One region of the Rhizobium sp. RHZ01 genome, then DNA from elsewhere that is predicted to be linked to it. Evidence: riboswitches for the same ligand, from Rfam matches in the RefSeq annotation. Region 1 holds a riboswitch; the other holds the start of a gene.
The links. A riboswitch is a leader RNA that binds a small molecule or an ion and turns the genes downstream of it on or off. The one in region 1 is predicted to bind S-adenosylmethionine.
Positions count from the first base shown of each region.

Region 2: linked by a shared signal. The riboswitch ahead of IB248_RS04110 (O-succinylhomoserine sulfhydrylase) and the one ahead of metA (homoserine O-succinyltransferase) in region 1 are both predicted to bind S-adenosylmethionine.

Region 1 is NZ_JACUZZ010000014.1:117,305-124,473, reverse strand. It holds gene IB248_RS16355 (DUF5666 domain-containing protein) at 1-408, shown strand, start outside; gene IB248_RS16350 (ABC transporter ATP-binding protein/permease) at 413-2,239, opposite strand; SAM riboswitch at 2,390-2,467, shown strand; gene metA (homoserine O-succinyltransferase) at 2,503-3,426, shown strand; gene IB248_RS16340 (aldose epimerase family protein) at 3,552-4,574, shown strand; gene IB248_RS16335 (GntR family transcriptional regulator) at 4,687-5,460, shown strand; gene IB248_RS16330 (SIS domain-containing protein) at 5,457-6,488, shown strand; gene nagA (N-acetylglucosamine-6-phosphate deacetylase) at 6,488-7,169, shown strand, end outside.
Region 2 is NZ_JACUZZ010000002.1:265,937-273,105, forward strand. It holds gene IB248_RS04090 (aspartate aminotransferase family protein) at 393-1,589, shown strand; gene argF (ornithine carbamoyltransferase) at 1,632-2,549, shown strand; gene IB248_RS04100 (Hsp33 family molecular chaperone) at 2,642-3,637, shown strand; gene apaG (Co2+/Mg2+ efflux protein ApaG) at 3,638-4,030, opposite strand; gene IB248_RS04110 (O-succinylhomoserine sulfhydrylase) at 4,231-5,415, opposite strand; SAM riboswitch at 5,461-5,539, opposite strand; gene IB248_RS04115 (2'-deoxycytidine 5'-triphosphate deaminase) at 5,612-6,706, shown strand; tRNA gene IB248_RS04120 (tRNA-Gly) at 6,762-6,835, shown strand; gene IB248_RS04125 (hypothetical protein) at 7,086-7,169, shown strand, end outside.

The DNA.
Region 1 (7,169 bases):
GCTTCCGTGGAAGACATCAAGCCAGGGGATTTCGTTGGCGTCGCCTCGTTGCCGAAAGCCGATGGCGGCGATGGTGCTCTAGAAGTGCTGATCTTTCCAGCAGCCATGAAAGGCACCGGAGAAGGCAGTCGCCCCTGGGACCTGAAGCCGAACAGCACGATGACCAACGCAACCGTGGCTAAGGCCGTCAAGGCAGTCGACGGCCACACCATCACGCTCACCTACCAGGGCAAGGAAAAGACGATATCCATTGCCGACGATACACCCATCGTTACCATCGCGCCTGCGGGAAAGAAGGATCTTGTCGCAGGAGCGCGCGTGATCGTAATGGGTGAAAAAGCTGCGGACGGCACTGTGTCCTCGGCGAATGTCACGGTCGGCACAAACGGCGCCGTACCGCCGATGTAAGTGATCAGAGTGCTGGTGCCGGCGCGTTCGGCGCCTTTGCCACGACCTTCATCTCAGGCTTCGCGTGCAGCGCTTCAAGATGCAGAACGCGTGGCTTGAAAGTCTCGACGTATGTGTCTGACCGACCGATGTAGATCATCGTTGCCTCAGGCATGGAAGCGAGGACCTGCATCATCGTCGATTGCCATTCCGGCTCCATGCCCTCCAGCACTTCGTCGAATACAATCCATTTCGGCCGCACGAGAAGCAGGCGAGCGAAACCGATCGCCCGCTGCTCGTCTGAGTCAAGCAGCTTGTCCCAGCGGGCTCGGGTATCAAGCCGGGAAACCAGATTTTGGAGACCTGCCTTTTCCAGCGCCGTAACGACATCGGCATTCTGATAGGCGTCCACGGGTTCCGGAAACGCCAATGCTTCGCGAAGGGTACCACCCGGAATGTAGGCCGATTGCGGGACGAAAAGCATGTCGTCCGTGGGCGGCAAGCCGATCTTGCCGCCGCCGCACGGCCAAAGCTCGGAAAGCGCAAGGAAGAGCAATTTGCGATTCACGTTGTGGTCGCCGTTGATCATGACCTTTTCGCCGGCCTTGATCGTCACCGCGCCTTCGTGCATGCGGAAACCACCGCACTGGTCGATGTCCTCACCGATCTTGGCGGCGATCCGGACATGCTCCAGCGTCAGGTTTCCGGAAGGGTTCCGTTCGTACTTGATCGTTCCCTTCATATTGATCTCGTCATTCATGCTGGTGAGCGCCTGCCGGAAATCGGTGACGCGCATCAGGGTGGCGCGCCATTCGGCGATGGGACCGAAATTCGCGACATACCAGCGAAGGGCGGTGTTGACCTGGTTGAAGGCGCCCACGGACACCATCAGCTGGCCAAACGTCAGGCCGCCGGAGAAGTAGGCGGGTGCGGCAACAATGATCGGGATGACAACGACGAGCCAACCGTAGCCGGCCGATACCCAGGTGAGGTTGACGTTGGCCATCGCCACCCGCTTGATGACGGCAAGCACCGCACTGATGTCGGTGTCGATACGTTTCTGCTCATTCTCCTCGCCGCGTGCCACGGTAATCGCCGGCATGTTCTCGTTGGCATGCATCAGCGCGAAGCGAAGCTCTGCTTCCTTCGAGAAACGATCCGCATTGAGCTTTACAAGCTTGCGGCCCACCAGTTGGCTGAGAATCGATGCGGACGCCGCATAAAAGATCGCAGCCCAAACCATATAGCCCGGAATGGAAAAGGAATGCGTGCCGAAACGGAAGATAAAGCCGCTTGAGAGATCCCACAGAACGCCGATGAAACTGATCAGCAGGATCGTCGCCTGCACCAGCCCGATCATCAGGCTCGTGGTGCTTTCCGCGAGGTTGCGGGCGTCTTCGTGCAAGCGCTGATCGGGATTGACGCCGATGAGGCCGCTGGCCGAAAGCCGAAGCGCACGCTTGCGCTGAAGCCACTGGTTGACAAGATCACGCGTCAGGCCTTCGCGCATGTAGACCGCGGTCATCTGATTGAGCCAGGCCTGCACGACGTTGAGCAGCAGCAGCATGCCGGCGATCAACGCGAAGACCTTCAACTGATGGAAGAAGCCGGGCAGATCACGCCGCGCGATGCTGTCGTAAAATGGCGCGTTCCACTGGTTGAGAATGACGGTGGCATAGGCGGTCGCAAGAATGATGGCGATCAGCGCAGTAGCGATCACCAAGACCCTTCCCCGCACGGGCGAATGCCAGAAAGCCGAGAACATGACCCTCAAGCGATAGCCCAGGCTTAGGTCGTATCCTACTCTGTCCTGCCCTTGAATGCTTGGCCTGCCTTTGAGGTCATCTGCCATTACGCGTCCCTAGTCGTCATTCTACTTCAATAAACGTGGTGATTCGCTGTGTCCACCAACAGATTCTAGCAACCTTTAACGTGTGAGTGACTTCGCATCGACCCCACTCTTCGTATGAGCAATTGATTCGCAGCCCGACTGGCGCTATTTAAGGCACTCCGTGGTGATTTGGCCGGCCGGCTTGCAGCCACGTTAAAGAAGTTGCTAAAGGGCCGCGTGCGGACCGATAGCGATATATTCGTTTCTTTGATCGAGTGACCGCAATGCCCATCAAGATCCCCGATACCTTGCCTGCGTTTGAAACCCTGGTTCAGGAAGGCGTACGCGTGATGACCGAGACGGCGGCAATCCGTCAGGACATCCGGCCGCTGCAGATCGGGCTTCTCAACCTCATGCCCAACAAGATCAAGACGGAATTGCAGATGGCCCGCCTGGTCGGCGCTTCGCCGCTGCAGGTGGAGCTTTCGCTCATCCGCGTGGGCAACCATAAAGCAAAGAACACCTCGGAAGACCATCTTCTCGCCTTCTACCAGACGTGGGAGGAAGTGAAGGACCGCAAGTTCGACGGCTTCATCACAACAGGCGCGCCGATCGAGACACTGCCCTACGAGGACGTGAACTATTGGGGTGAAATGCAGCAGATTTTCGACTGGACGGAAACCAACGTCCATTCGTCGATGAACGTCTGCTGGGGCGCGATGGCCGCGATCTATCATTTCCACGGCGTTCCGAAGTACGAACTCAAGGAGAAGGCCTTCGGTGTCTACCGACACCGGAATCTGAAGCCGTCGTCGGTCTACCTGAACGGTTTCTCCGACAATTTCGAAGTGCCCGTGTCGCGCTGGACCGAGGTTCGCCGCAGCGACATCGAAAAGTCACCAGACCTGGAGATCCTGATGGAATCCAGCGAAATGGGCGTCTGCCTGGTGCATGAACGCAAGGGCAAGCGGCTCTATATGTTCAATCATGTGGAGTACGATTCAACGTCGCTCTCGGACGAGTACTTCCGCGACGTGAATGCCGGCGTGCCGATCAAGATGCCGCACAACTATTTCCCGCACAACGATCCGTCGCTGGCGCCGCAAAATCGCTGGCGCAGCCACGCGCACCTGTTGTTCGGCAACTGGATCAACGAGATCTACCAGACGACACCTTACGATCTCAACGACATCGGCAAGGGCAACTGACAGAAGCCGATGCTAAGCGGCCGCGCCTAGTCTGACCGTGCTTCTTTTTTACGACACCCGTTGCGGTTTGCGGCAAATGGGGGCAGGTTCCCTGCCTCAATTAAAGATATATCTGGATGGTCGCTATGGCGGAAATGTTGAAACGGGAAGTTTTTGGGCAAACCCAGTCGGGCGAGACTGTCTTTCGTGTCGAGATCAAGGGTGGCGGGCTGACCGCCAAGATCATCACCTGGGGCGCCGTCATTCAGGATCTCCGCCTTGACGGTCACGATGCGCCGCTGCTGCTTGGCTTCGACGATTTTGACAGCTACCCCGCCCACTCCTCTTATTTTGGAGCGACGCCTGGGCGCTGCGCAAACCGCATCGGCGGCGGCAAGTTCACCTTGGATGGCAAGAACTATCAACTCGACCTCAACGAGAAGGGCGTTACCCATCTTCACGGCGGCAAGGACAACATCGCCAAGCGGAACTGGACAATCGTCGAGCATGATGCCGACCGCGTCGTGTTGAAGATCGTCGATCCCGACGGTCGCGGCGGCTATCCGGGCAACTGCACCATCCAGGCGACGTACCGGGTACACGGCAACGGCGAATTTTCCGTGACCTACGAATCGACGAGCGATCAACCGACGATCGCTAACGTCTGCCAGCATGCCTATTTCAACCTCGACGGCCGCGACGATGCGCTCGGCCACGACATCATGATTGCGGCCGACGGCTACCTCGTGACGAATGAGTTGCAGATCCCGACCGGAGAGGTACGGCCCGTCGCCGGAACGGTTTTCGACTTCCGCGAGATGTCGCCCATGAAGCGGTTCGACGGTAGCGAACAGGCGCTCTACGATCACAATTTCTGCCTCTCCACCGAACGCACCGCAAAGCGCTCCGTCGCGCTTGCCCGCAGCCTGAACTCAGGCGTTTCGCTGGAAGTTCGCACCACGGAGCCCGGCGTACAGTTCTACGCCGGCTTCAAACTCGACGTGCCTGTGCCAGGCCTCGATGGACGCAAGTATGGTCCCTTCGCCGGCTTCTGCCTGGAAACACAGATCTGGCCGGATGCGATCAACCACGAGGGCTTCCCCGATGCCGTTTTGCGCCCGGGTGAAGTGTTGCGTCAGGAAACGGATTACATTTTCTCGAAGAGCTAACGCTCTCGCCTTGTTCTCGAATGAGCCAACCCTCGCAGGCTTCCTGCGGGGGTTTTTTCTGCGCGTCATTTCTTGCTTGCGATTGGTTCTAAATAGGTTCTATTATTGCGAGATGGATAGAACCAGTCTGATAGCGGAACTGAACAGCCGTGGCCTGCGCGACGAGGCGTTGACCGGGCCGCTTTACAAGCGGCTGGCACAGGCGCTGACCGGTTTGATCCAGGAAGGGTTGCTGAAGCCCGGAACGGCGCTCCCCGGCGAGCGCGATCTGGCCGAAGCCTTGAAGGTCGGGCGTGTCACCGTTCGGACCGCCTATCGCGACCTGATGAATTCAGGCACGCTCGAGTCGCGGCACGGAAGCGGCACCTTCGTTTCCGCCAAGGTCGAGCGAATGGAACAGTCGCTGTGGCGGCTCTCGTCGTTTTCTGCCGACATGCGCTCGCGCGGCCGCGCTCCGGCCGCAAGGATCTTGTCTCGGACGGTCAACACGCCATCTCCGGAAGAGGCGTTCCTGCTTGGCCTTGGGCTTGATGAACCGGTTCTTCGCCTCGATCGTCTGCGCCTTGCCGACGGGCTGCCGCTTGCCATCGAACGCGCTGTCGTGCCGATAAAGTTTCTCGGCGAAGGCGGTGGCGGCGAGGGATCTCTTTATGAAGCGCTCGCGGCGAACGGCCACCGCCCGGTCCGAGCGCTGCAGAGATTGACGGCGGTCACACTCGATCCGTCGTCGGCCGCTGCGCTTAACGTGAATGCCGGCGCGCCCGCACTGCTGATCGAACGTGTGTCGCGTCTGGAGGACCAGCGTGTCGTTGAATACACCCGCTCCCACTATCGTGGTGATGCATATGATTTTGTTGCGGAATTGAGAATCGGAGATGACCTATGAGTGAAAGCCCGTCGCTAATGTTGCAGGAAGCCGGCCAGTCGCCGGAGGTCGTCGCAACGCTGCTGCAGAAAGAAAGGCCCGTCCTCGACGAAATTGCAAAGCTGTTTGCATCGGGCGCTCCGAGCGTCGTGACGACCGCGGCGCGCGGCTCTTCGGACCACGCCGCGACCTTCTTCAAATACCTGTTCGAGATCACCTGTGGCGTGCCAGTCGCATCGGTTGGCCCTTCGATCGCCTCGGTCTACAGCGCATCGCTGCATCTGAAGGGTGGCATCCACTTCACAGTGTCGCAATCCGGCGCGAGCCCCGACATCGTTGCCTTGCAGGATGCGGCAAAACGCGGCGGCGCAACGACGATCGCTGTCGTCAACGTCACCGATAGTCCGCTTGCCAAGCAGGCCGACATCGTTCTCGGGCTCAATGCGGGCGCCGAAAAGAGCGTAGCTGCGACCAAGTCCTTCATTGCCTCGGTCGCCGCGCTTTCCGGTGTCACGGCCGCCATCAGCGGCAAGCGCGATCTGCATGCCTCCCTGGAAAAGCTGCCCGATGCCCTCCAGGCAACCAGCGGCATCGATACGAAGGCCGCAGAGGACGTCCTATTCAACGCCAGCTCACTCTACACCGCTGGTCGCGGTCCTGCCTTCGCCATCGCCCTTGAGGCAGCCTTGAAAGCCAAGGAGACGGCAGGCCTGCATGCAGAAGCCTTCTCCCTTGCCGAGCTGATGCATGGTCCGATGCGCCTTGTTCAGCCAGGCTTCCCGATCGTCGCCTTCACGCCGGATGATCCGGCCTTCGGCAATAACGTGCAGGCTCTGGAGCGACTGCAAAAGCTGGGCGCCACCACCGTGCCGTTCTCGGCCAAGCCGGTTTCCGGCATCAATGTCCAGGTGCCCACGACCGGCAGCGGATTGCTCGATCCCCTTGTTTCGCTGCTCGTCTACTACCGCCTGATCGAGTCGGTCACCCGTCGGAAAGGATTCGACCCCGACAAGCCGGCCAACCTGCTCAAGGTCACGGAGACGATGTGATGGTTCGCAAGATCTTCTCCGGCGCGCGGATCTTCGACGGTCAGCGCTTCCACGACGACAAGGCGCTCATTGTCTCGAACGGCCGTGTCGAGGCGATTGCGGCGGCAGGCGACCTTCCTGACGGTGAGCACACGCGCTTTGAAGGCGGCGTGCTTTCCGCAGGTTTCATCGATGCGCAAGTGAACGGCGGTGGCGGCCGGATGCTCAACGACGAGCCGTCGCCAGCCTCCATGTACATGATTGCTGAAGGTCATCGCCCTTACGGAACGACTGCATTGCTGCCGACGCTGATCACCGATACCGCGGACGCGACAGCAGCAGCAATCGAGGCAGCCAAGGAAGCCGTCAAGTCGAACCGCGGCGTGGCGGGTCTGCACCTCGAGGGCCCGCATCTGGCGCCTGCCCGCAAGGGAGCACACCTTGCCGAGCTCATGCGCCCGGTCGAAGACAGGGACGTGAAGGCGTTCATTGTGGCCAAGGAGGCGATCGGCACGCTGCTGGTAACGATGGCGGCCGAACAGGTCACGTCGAAACAGGTGCGCGAACTCAGCGAAGCCGGCGTCACCGTCAGCATCGGTCATTCCGATTGCTCCAGTGAGGCGGCAGAGGTACGGTTCGATGCCGGCGCACGTGGCGTCACCCATCTTTTCAACGCCATGAGCCAGCTTGGCCACCGGGCGC
Region 2 (7,169 bases), on a different contig from region 1:
GAATCCTTCACCGTTGCCACGGACGTATCCGAGGCAAGAAACGCTTACTCAAATTTTGGTGACTAGTTCCGCCGCATGCAGCCTAGTAATTGAGTTTTAACCTAGTGTGAGGCCGACTCCGTGACAAGAGTCGGTTGAATCTCGGGGAATCGATTTTCAAGTTTTCCCCAACTTGCTGGGCGTGAGAGTCATTTATGCAACATAGTTGTTGATAGGTCGAGCGCCTCGGGATGGCTGCTTGACGCATGCAGCGAAACCTCAGTTTTGTTGACATTGCAGTGCGAAAAGTAAATAGTGCTGCTCGCCGCCGAAAGGCGGCATTTTTAATTTTCCGGACCTGCTTTCCTTAGCCGGAGTCCGGCTGCTGATGATTGCTGATAGGAGATCGCGCCATGGCTGAAGCCGCGCTTTACGACACCTACTCTCGTGCCCCGCTGCGGTTCGAGCGAGGAGAAGGCGTGTGGCTGATCAGCGAAACGGGCGAGCGATATCTTGATTTCGGCGCGGGCGTTGCCGTCACCTCCGTTGGCCACAGCCATCCGCATGTGGTTGGCGCGCTGAAGGAGCAGGCCGACAAGGTCTGGCATCTGTCCAACATCTATGAGATCCCGGGTCAGGAAACACTGGCAAAGCGGCTGACCGATGCGACCTTCGCCGATAAGGTGTTCTTCACGAACTCCGGCGCGGAAGCCTTGGAATGCGCGATCAAGACCGCGCGCCGCTATCAGTTTTCCAAGGGCCATCCCGAGCGGTTCCATATTATCACCTTTGAAGGCGCCTTCCATGGCCGTACGCTGGCGACGATTGCCGCCGGTGGCCAGGAGAAATACCTCGAAGGCTTCGGTCCCAAGGCGCCTGGCTTCGATCAGGTGCCGTTCGGTGATCTCGATGCAGTCCGCAGCGCCATCACAAATGAAACGGCCGCGATCCTCATCGAACCTATTCAGGGGGAAGGCGGCGTCCGCCCGGCGACGAACGAGTTCCTGAAGGCACTTCGCGCGATCTGCGACGAGCATGGTCTGCTGCTGATTTTCGATGAAGTGCAGACCGGCATGGGCCGCACGGGCAAGCTCTTTGCGCATGAGTGGTCAGGCGCTACCCCCGATATCATGGCGGTTGCCAAGGGCATCGGCGGCGGCTTCCCGCTCGGAGCCTGCCTTGCCACGGCAGAGGCCGCTTCCGGCATGAAGGCCGGCACGCATGGCTCCACTTATGGCGGCAATCCGCTCGCCATGGCAGTTGGCAGTGCCGTGCTCGACGTGATCCTCGCGGAGGGCTTCCTGCAGCAGGTGCGTGACGTCTCGCTGGTATTCCGCCAAGGGCTGGCCTCGCTCAAGGATCGCTATCCTGATATCATCGAGGATATCAAGGGCGAGGGGCTGCTGCTCGGCGTCAAGGCCGCCGTGCCGTCCTCCGAACTGCTGCAGGCGATCCGTGACGCCCATCTGCTCGGCGTACCCGCTGGCGACAATGTCATTCGTCTTCTGCCGCCTCTGGTCGTCACTGCTGACGAAGCCCGCGAGGGCCTTGCCCGCCTCGAACGCGCCGCCGAAAGCGTGCGCGCTGCGAAGGTCAAGAAGACGGCTTAATGAATAGTGCCTGTCGGAAGGCGGGCGTGATAGGTAACGATAATGGCTTCCCCCAAACACTTCCTCGATCTCTCCGCCGTCGCGGCATCCGACCTACGGCTCATCATGGATGACGCAATCTCGCGCAAACAGGCCTTCAAGGCCGGGCAGGGCGACAAGCCGCTATCAGGCAAGATGCTGGCGATGATCTTCGAAAAGCCCTCGACGCGCACCCGCGTGTCCTTCGACGTTGGCATGCGCCAGCTCGGGGGCGAGACGCTGTTCCTGTCGGGCACAGAAATGCAGCTCGGCCGCGCCGAGACGATCGGTGATACGGCCAAGGTGCTGTCGCGCTATGTCGACGCGATCATGATCCGCACGACTGATCATGCCCGCATGCTGGAGCTCGCCGAGCATGCAACCGTTCCTGTCATCAACGCATTGACGGATGATACGCACCCCTGCCAGATCATGGCTGATGTCATGACCTTCGAAGAGCACCGCGGCCCGATCAAGGGCAAGACGATCGCCTGGACCGGCGACGGCAACAACGTGCTGCATTCGTTGGTCGAAGGAGCCGCGCGTTTTGGCTACCGCATGAATATGGCGGTGCCCCTTGGTTCCGAGCCAAAGGATCACTATCTGAACTGGGCCCGCAATGAGGGCGCCGAAATCATGCTTTACCATGATGCAGACCGTGCGGTCGCCGGCGTCGATTGTGTGGTGACCGATACCTGGGTCTCCATGAATCAGGAACATCGGGCCCGTGGTCACAACGTATTCCAGCCTTATCAGGTCAATTCGGCTTTGATGGCGCAGGCCGACAAGGATGCATTGTTCATGCATTGCCTGCCCGCCCATCGTGGTGAGGAAGTTACGGACGAGGTGATCGACGGCCCGCAATCCGTGGTCTTCGATGAAGCGGAAAACCGTCTTCATGCGCAGAAGTCGATTCTTGCTTGGTGCCTGGGCGCGATCTGAACCATACTGGACGCCACGTTTGGCCGGAAGGCCCGGTGGCCGTGCGAGCGGATGGACACCCTTGTCTGCCGCTCTCAGACTAGGAGAAGACCATGGCAGAACCTGCAGCCACCCTCGGCGAATTCAATTTCGCCGGCGATGATCATGTCGTTCCGTTTCAGGTTGAGGGACTGGATGTGCGCGGTCGCGCCGTCCAGCTCGGGCCGATGCTGGACGCGATCCTCGAGCGCCATCGCTATCCTGCGCCCGTCGCGCGGCTTCTTGCCGAAGTCGTTGTGCTGACGGTGCTGCTCGGCACGTCGCTGAAATTTGAAGGCAAGTTCACGGTCCAGACCAAGGGCGACGGCCCGGTGGACCTGCTTGTTTGCGATTTCTCGACGCCTGAGAACGTGCGTGCCTACGCACGCTTCAACCAGGGCCTCCTCGACAGGGCCGTTGCGGCAGGGCAGATCGAGCCCGAACAGCTTCTCGGCAAGGGCATGCTGGCCTTTACGATCGATCAGGGCAAGTTTTCCCAACCCTACCAGGGTATCGTTGCGCTCGACGGTGCGACCCTTGAAGAGATTGCCGGCACCTATTTCCGCCAGTCTGAGCAGATCCCGACGCGGGTGCGTCTTGCTGCTGCCGAACTCTTCGATCGCGACGACGCGGGCAAGCCGCGCCACCGCTGGCGGGCTGGCGGTCTTGTCGCCCAGTTCCTGCCGGAAGCGCCGGAGCGCATGCGCCAGCCGGATCTTCACGGCGGCGACGGCGATAGGACTGGCGGCACCCACAAGGAAGACGATGCCTGGATGGAAGCCCGCTCGCTCGTCGACACGATCGACGCCGACGAACTGACGGATCCGCAAGTCGGCACCGAGCGGCTGCTATATCGTCTGTTCCACGAGCGTGGGGTTCGCGTCTACGAACCGCGCGAGGTCTTCGATCGGTGCAGCTGTTCCCGCGAAAAGATCAAGGGGGTGCTGAAGGGCTTCTCGGCGGAGGAAATTGATGCCAGTCAGGAAGACGGCGCAATTTCGGTCACCTGCGAATTCTGCTCGACGACCTATCGTTTCGAAGTGGAAGAGGTGGCAGAGCCTGCGGAGTGATCAGTTCAGGACTCTCAGCAGCCCTGGCGAATCCAGTGAGAAGGCGGGTATTTCGACATTGAAAAGCTCGCCTTCGTCCGTTTCCATCTGGTAGTGGCCGAACATCAGCCCCGACGGCGTATCCAGCGGGCAGCCCGAGGAATATTCATAGGTATCGCCGGGCGCGAGCCGCGGCTGTTCGCCCACGACGCCGGCGCCCGTGACCTCATCGACGAGGCCGTTCTGGTCGGTGATGTTCCAATAGCGGTTCACCAGTCGCACGGACTTGTCGGAATTGTTGCTGATGACGATCCGGTAGCCCCAGACATAGCGATCGTCTTCCGGATCGGATTGCTCCTCCAGATAAAAAGGTTCGACGACGACTTCAATGTCTCGTGTAAGGGCGCGGTACATGCCTACACCATAGTCAATATACGTTACCGGTATCTTATACGACAGCCGATCCGTCAATAAACCGATAGTCGATCACGTCCGTAATGCCTGTAAAGGCAAGAAGTTTCGCCACTTAAGCCTGACTTTGACCTGTCTTGGGTGGGGCAAAGCAGCATGTGGCGGTCGGCCGGATTTGCGTCGATCCGGCCGATGTCGGCTGATCAGGCGTTCACTTTTGCGAGAGCCTGGGCGAAGTCCTCGATCAGGTCGTCCGTGTCCTCGATGCCGGCGGAAAGACGAACGGTACCGCCGGAAATGCCGAGCTCCGCCCGTGCTTCGTCGGTCAGGTTCTTGTGCGTCGTCGTAGCCGGATGCGTGATCAGGCTCTTGGCGTCGCCCAGATTGTTGGAGATCTTGACGACCTGCAAGGCGTTTTGGAGCGCGAAAGCTGCTTCCTTGCCGCCCTTGAGTTCGATGGCGACCAGTGTCGAGCCACCCTTCATCTGCTTGGCGACGATGTCGGCCTGCGGATGATCGTTGCGGCCGGGATAGATGACCTTGGCGACCTTCGGCTGATCGGCCAGGAAGTCGGCGATCTTCGATGCGTTTTCGGTCTGCTGCTTGACGCGCAGCGGCAGCGTCTCGAGTCCCTTCAGCAGCGTCCATGCCGTGAACGGCGACATGGCCGGGCCGGTGTGGCGGTAGTAGTCCTGAAGGTTCTCGTTGACCCATTCCCGGTCGGAGAGGATGACGCCACCGAGGCTGCGGCCCTGGCCGTCGATGTGCTTGGTGGCCGAATAGACGACGATATGGGCGCCGAGCTCGAGCGGCTTCTGGAAGATCGGCGTGGCGAAGACGTTGTCGACCACGACCTTGGCGCCGATCTGGTTGGCGAGCTTGGCGACGCCGGCAATGTCTATCACCTCGAGTGTCGGATTGGTCGGGCTTTCCAGGAAGAACACCTTGGTGTTCGGGCGGATCGCCTTTTCCCAGTTTTCCAGATAGCGACCGTCGACCAGCGTGCATTCGATACCGTATTTCGGGGCGAGCGTCTCGACGACCCAGCGGCAGGAGCCGAAGAGGGCGCGGGCGGCAACGATGTGGTCGCCGGCCTTCACCTGGCAGAGGATTGCGGCGGTGACGGCTGCCATGCCGGAGGCCGTGGCGCGGGCTTCCTCTGCGCCTTCCAGTGCGCACATGCGCTTCTCGAACATGTCGTTTGTCGGGCTGCCGTAGCGAGCGTAGATATAGCCTTCCGTTTCGCCCTTGAAGCGCGCTTCGGCCGCTTCCGCGCTCTCATAGACGAAGCCCTGCGTGAGGTAGATGGCTTCCGAGGTCTCGCCATATTGCGAGCGCAAAGAGCCGTCGTGAACGAGTTGGGTTGCGGGGCGCCAAGTCTTGCTCATGAATCACCACTTTCAAACAACAAAAAAACCGGCCGCGAAAGCAGACCGGTTTTGCACCCGGTCCTTTTAGCCACTTGTTTAACGTGGCTGCAAGCCGACCGGCCAAATCACCACGGGATAAAAGTGCAATACTGCCGTTCTATGCTTGCGTCAATTCCTTGAGTTTGGTTTTGTCTCCCGCGAATATGGATGGGGCATGATGGCTCGCGAAACAGGAATTTTGGCGGATCGCGCGATAGCCGCGCTCTTTGAGGCGGGACGTCTCACCAGCGAGCGCGATTTGGACCACGACCAGATCCAACCGGCAAGCCTTGACCTCAGGCTTGGCGCGAAGGCATTCCGCGTTCGCGCGAGCTTCATGCCGGGTCCTTCCCATTTGGTGTCCGATAAGCTCGATCGCCTCAGCCTCCACGTCGTCGACCTCAGCGAAGGCGCCGTGCTGGAGACCGGCTGTGTCTATATCGTTCCCTTGATGGAGCGCCTCGACCTGTCGGCCGACATGTCGGCCTCGGCCAATCCCAAAAGCTCGACCGGACGTCTCGATATCTTCACCCGCGTCATCACCGACTACGCGCAGGAGTTCGACAAAATCCCGGCTGGCTACTCCGGCCCGCTCTATCTCGAAATCAGTCCGCGTACTTTCCCGATCGTCGTGCGTCGAGGCTCGCGCCTGTCGCAGATCCGCTTCCGGGTCGGCCATTCGATACTTGGGGAGCCGGAATTGCTCGCGCTCCACGATGCCGAAACGCTGGTCGCCAGCAAGCTGCCGAACGTCTCCGGCGGCGGCATTGCCCTGTCGATTGATTTGGCCGGCGACAAGGATGGACTGATCGGCTACCGCGGTAAGCACCACACTGCAGTCGTCGATGTCGACAAGAAGGCGCAGCACGACATCTATGACTTCTGGGAACCTCTCTATAGCCGCGGTCGCAACGAACTGATCCTGGATCCGGACGAGTTTTATATTCTCGTCTCGCGCGAAGCCATCCATGTGCCACCGCACTACGCGGCAGAGATGACCCCCTTCGATCCGTTGGTTGGCGAATTTCGCGTGCATTATGCAGGCTTCTTCGACCCCGGCTTCGGCCACGTCCCCGCCGGCGGCCGCGGCAGCCGCGCCGTGCTCGAGGTCCGCAGCCACGAGGTTCCCTTCATCCTCGAGGACGGCCAGATCGTCGGTCGCCTCGTCTATGAGCATATGCAGGAGCACCCCGAGAGCCTCTACGGCTCCGGCCTCGGCTCCAACTATCAGGCCCAGGGCCTGAAACTCTCGAAGCACTTCCGCATCTGACAACGCCGATACCCGCTTGACAGCGGCACCCATCTATTGGAAATCTCGCTCCAACGCGGGTGTAGCTCAATGGTAGAGCAGCAGCTTCCCAAGCTGAATACGAGGGTTCGATTCCCTTCACCCGCTCCAAGTTCAGATGGTTTTGCTGGGACTGAGCGGATTTCAGCCGCACTGTGGTCTGAGCGTGGTGCCCACGTGGGCCGCCGTCGTTCGCTGTCTTACTCCACGAGGAAGAACGCCCTTAAGAGGTAGCCTCGAAGGAAATTGAAATAGTTGACAATCCTCTAATAAACATGGTTAATTTTTAACTATTCTCCGATATCACGGGAACGCAGGCGACCCCTTGGTCGTTGTCGGCATGATCAGGAGGAGTTGCAGAATGCTTTTGAAGATTTTCACGGCGAAGCGCGAGATCCGGGAGAATGGCGATACCGGCACTTACGCTGACGGCTACTATGCGCCG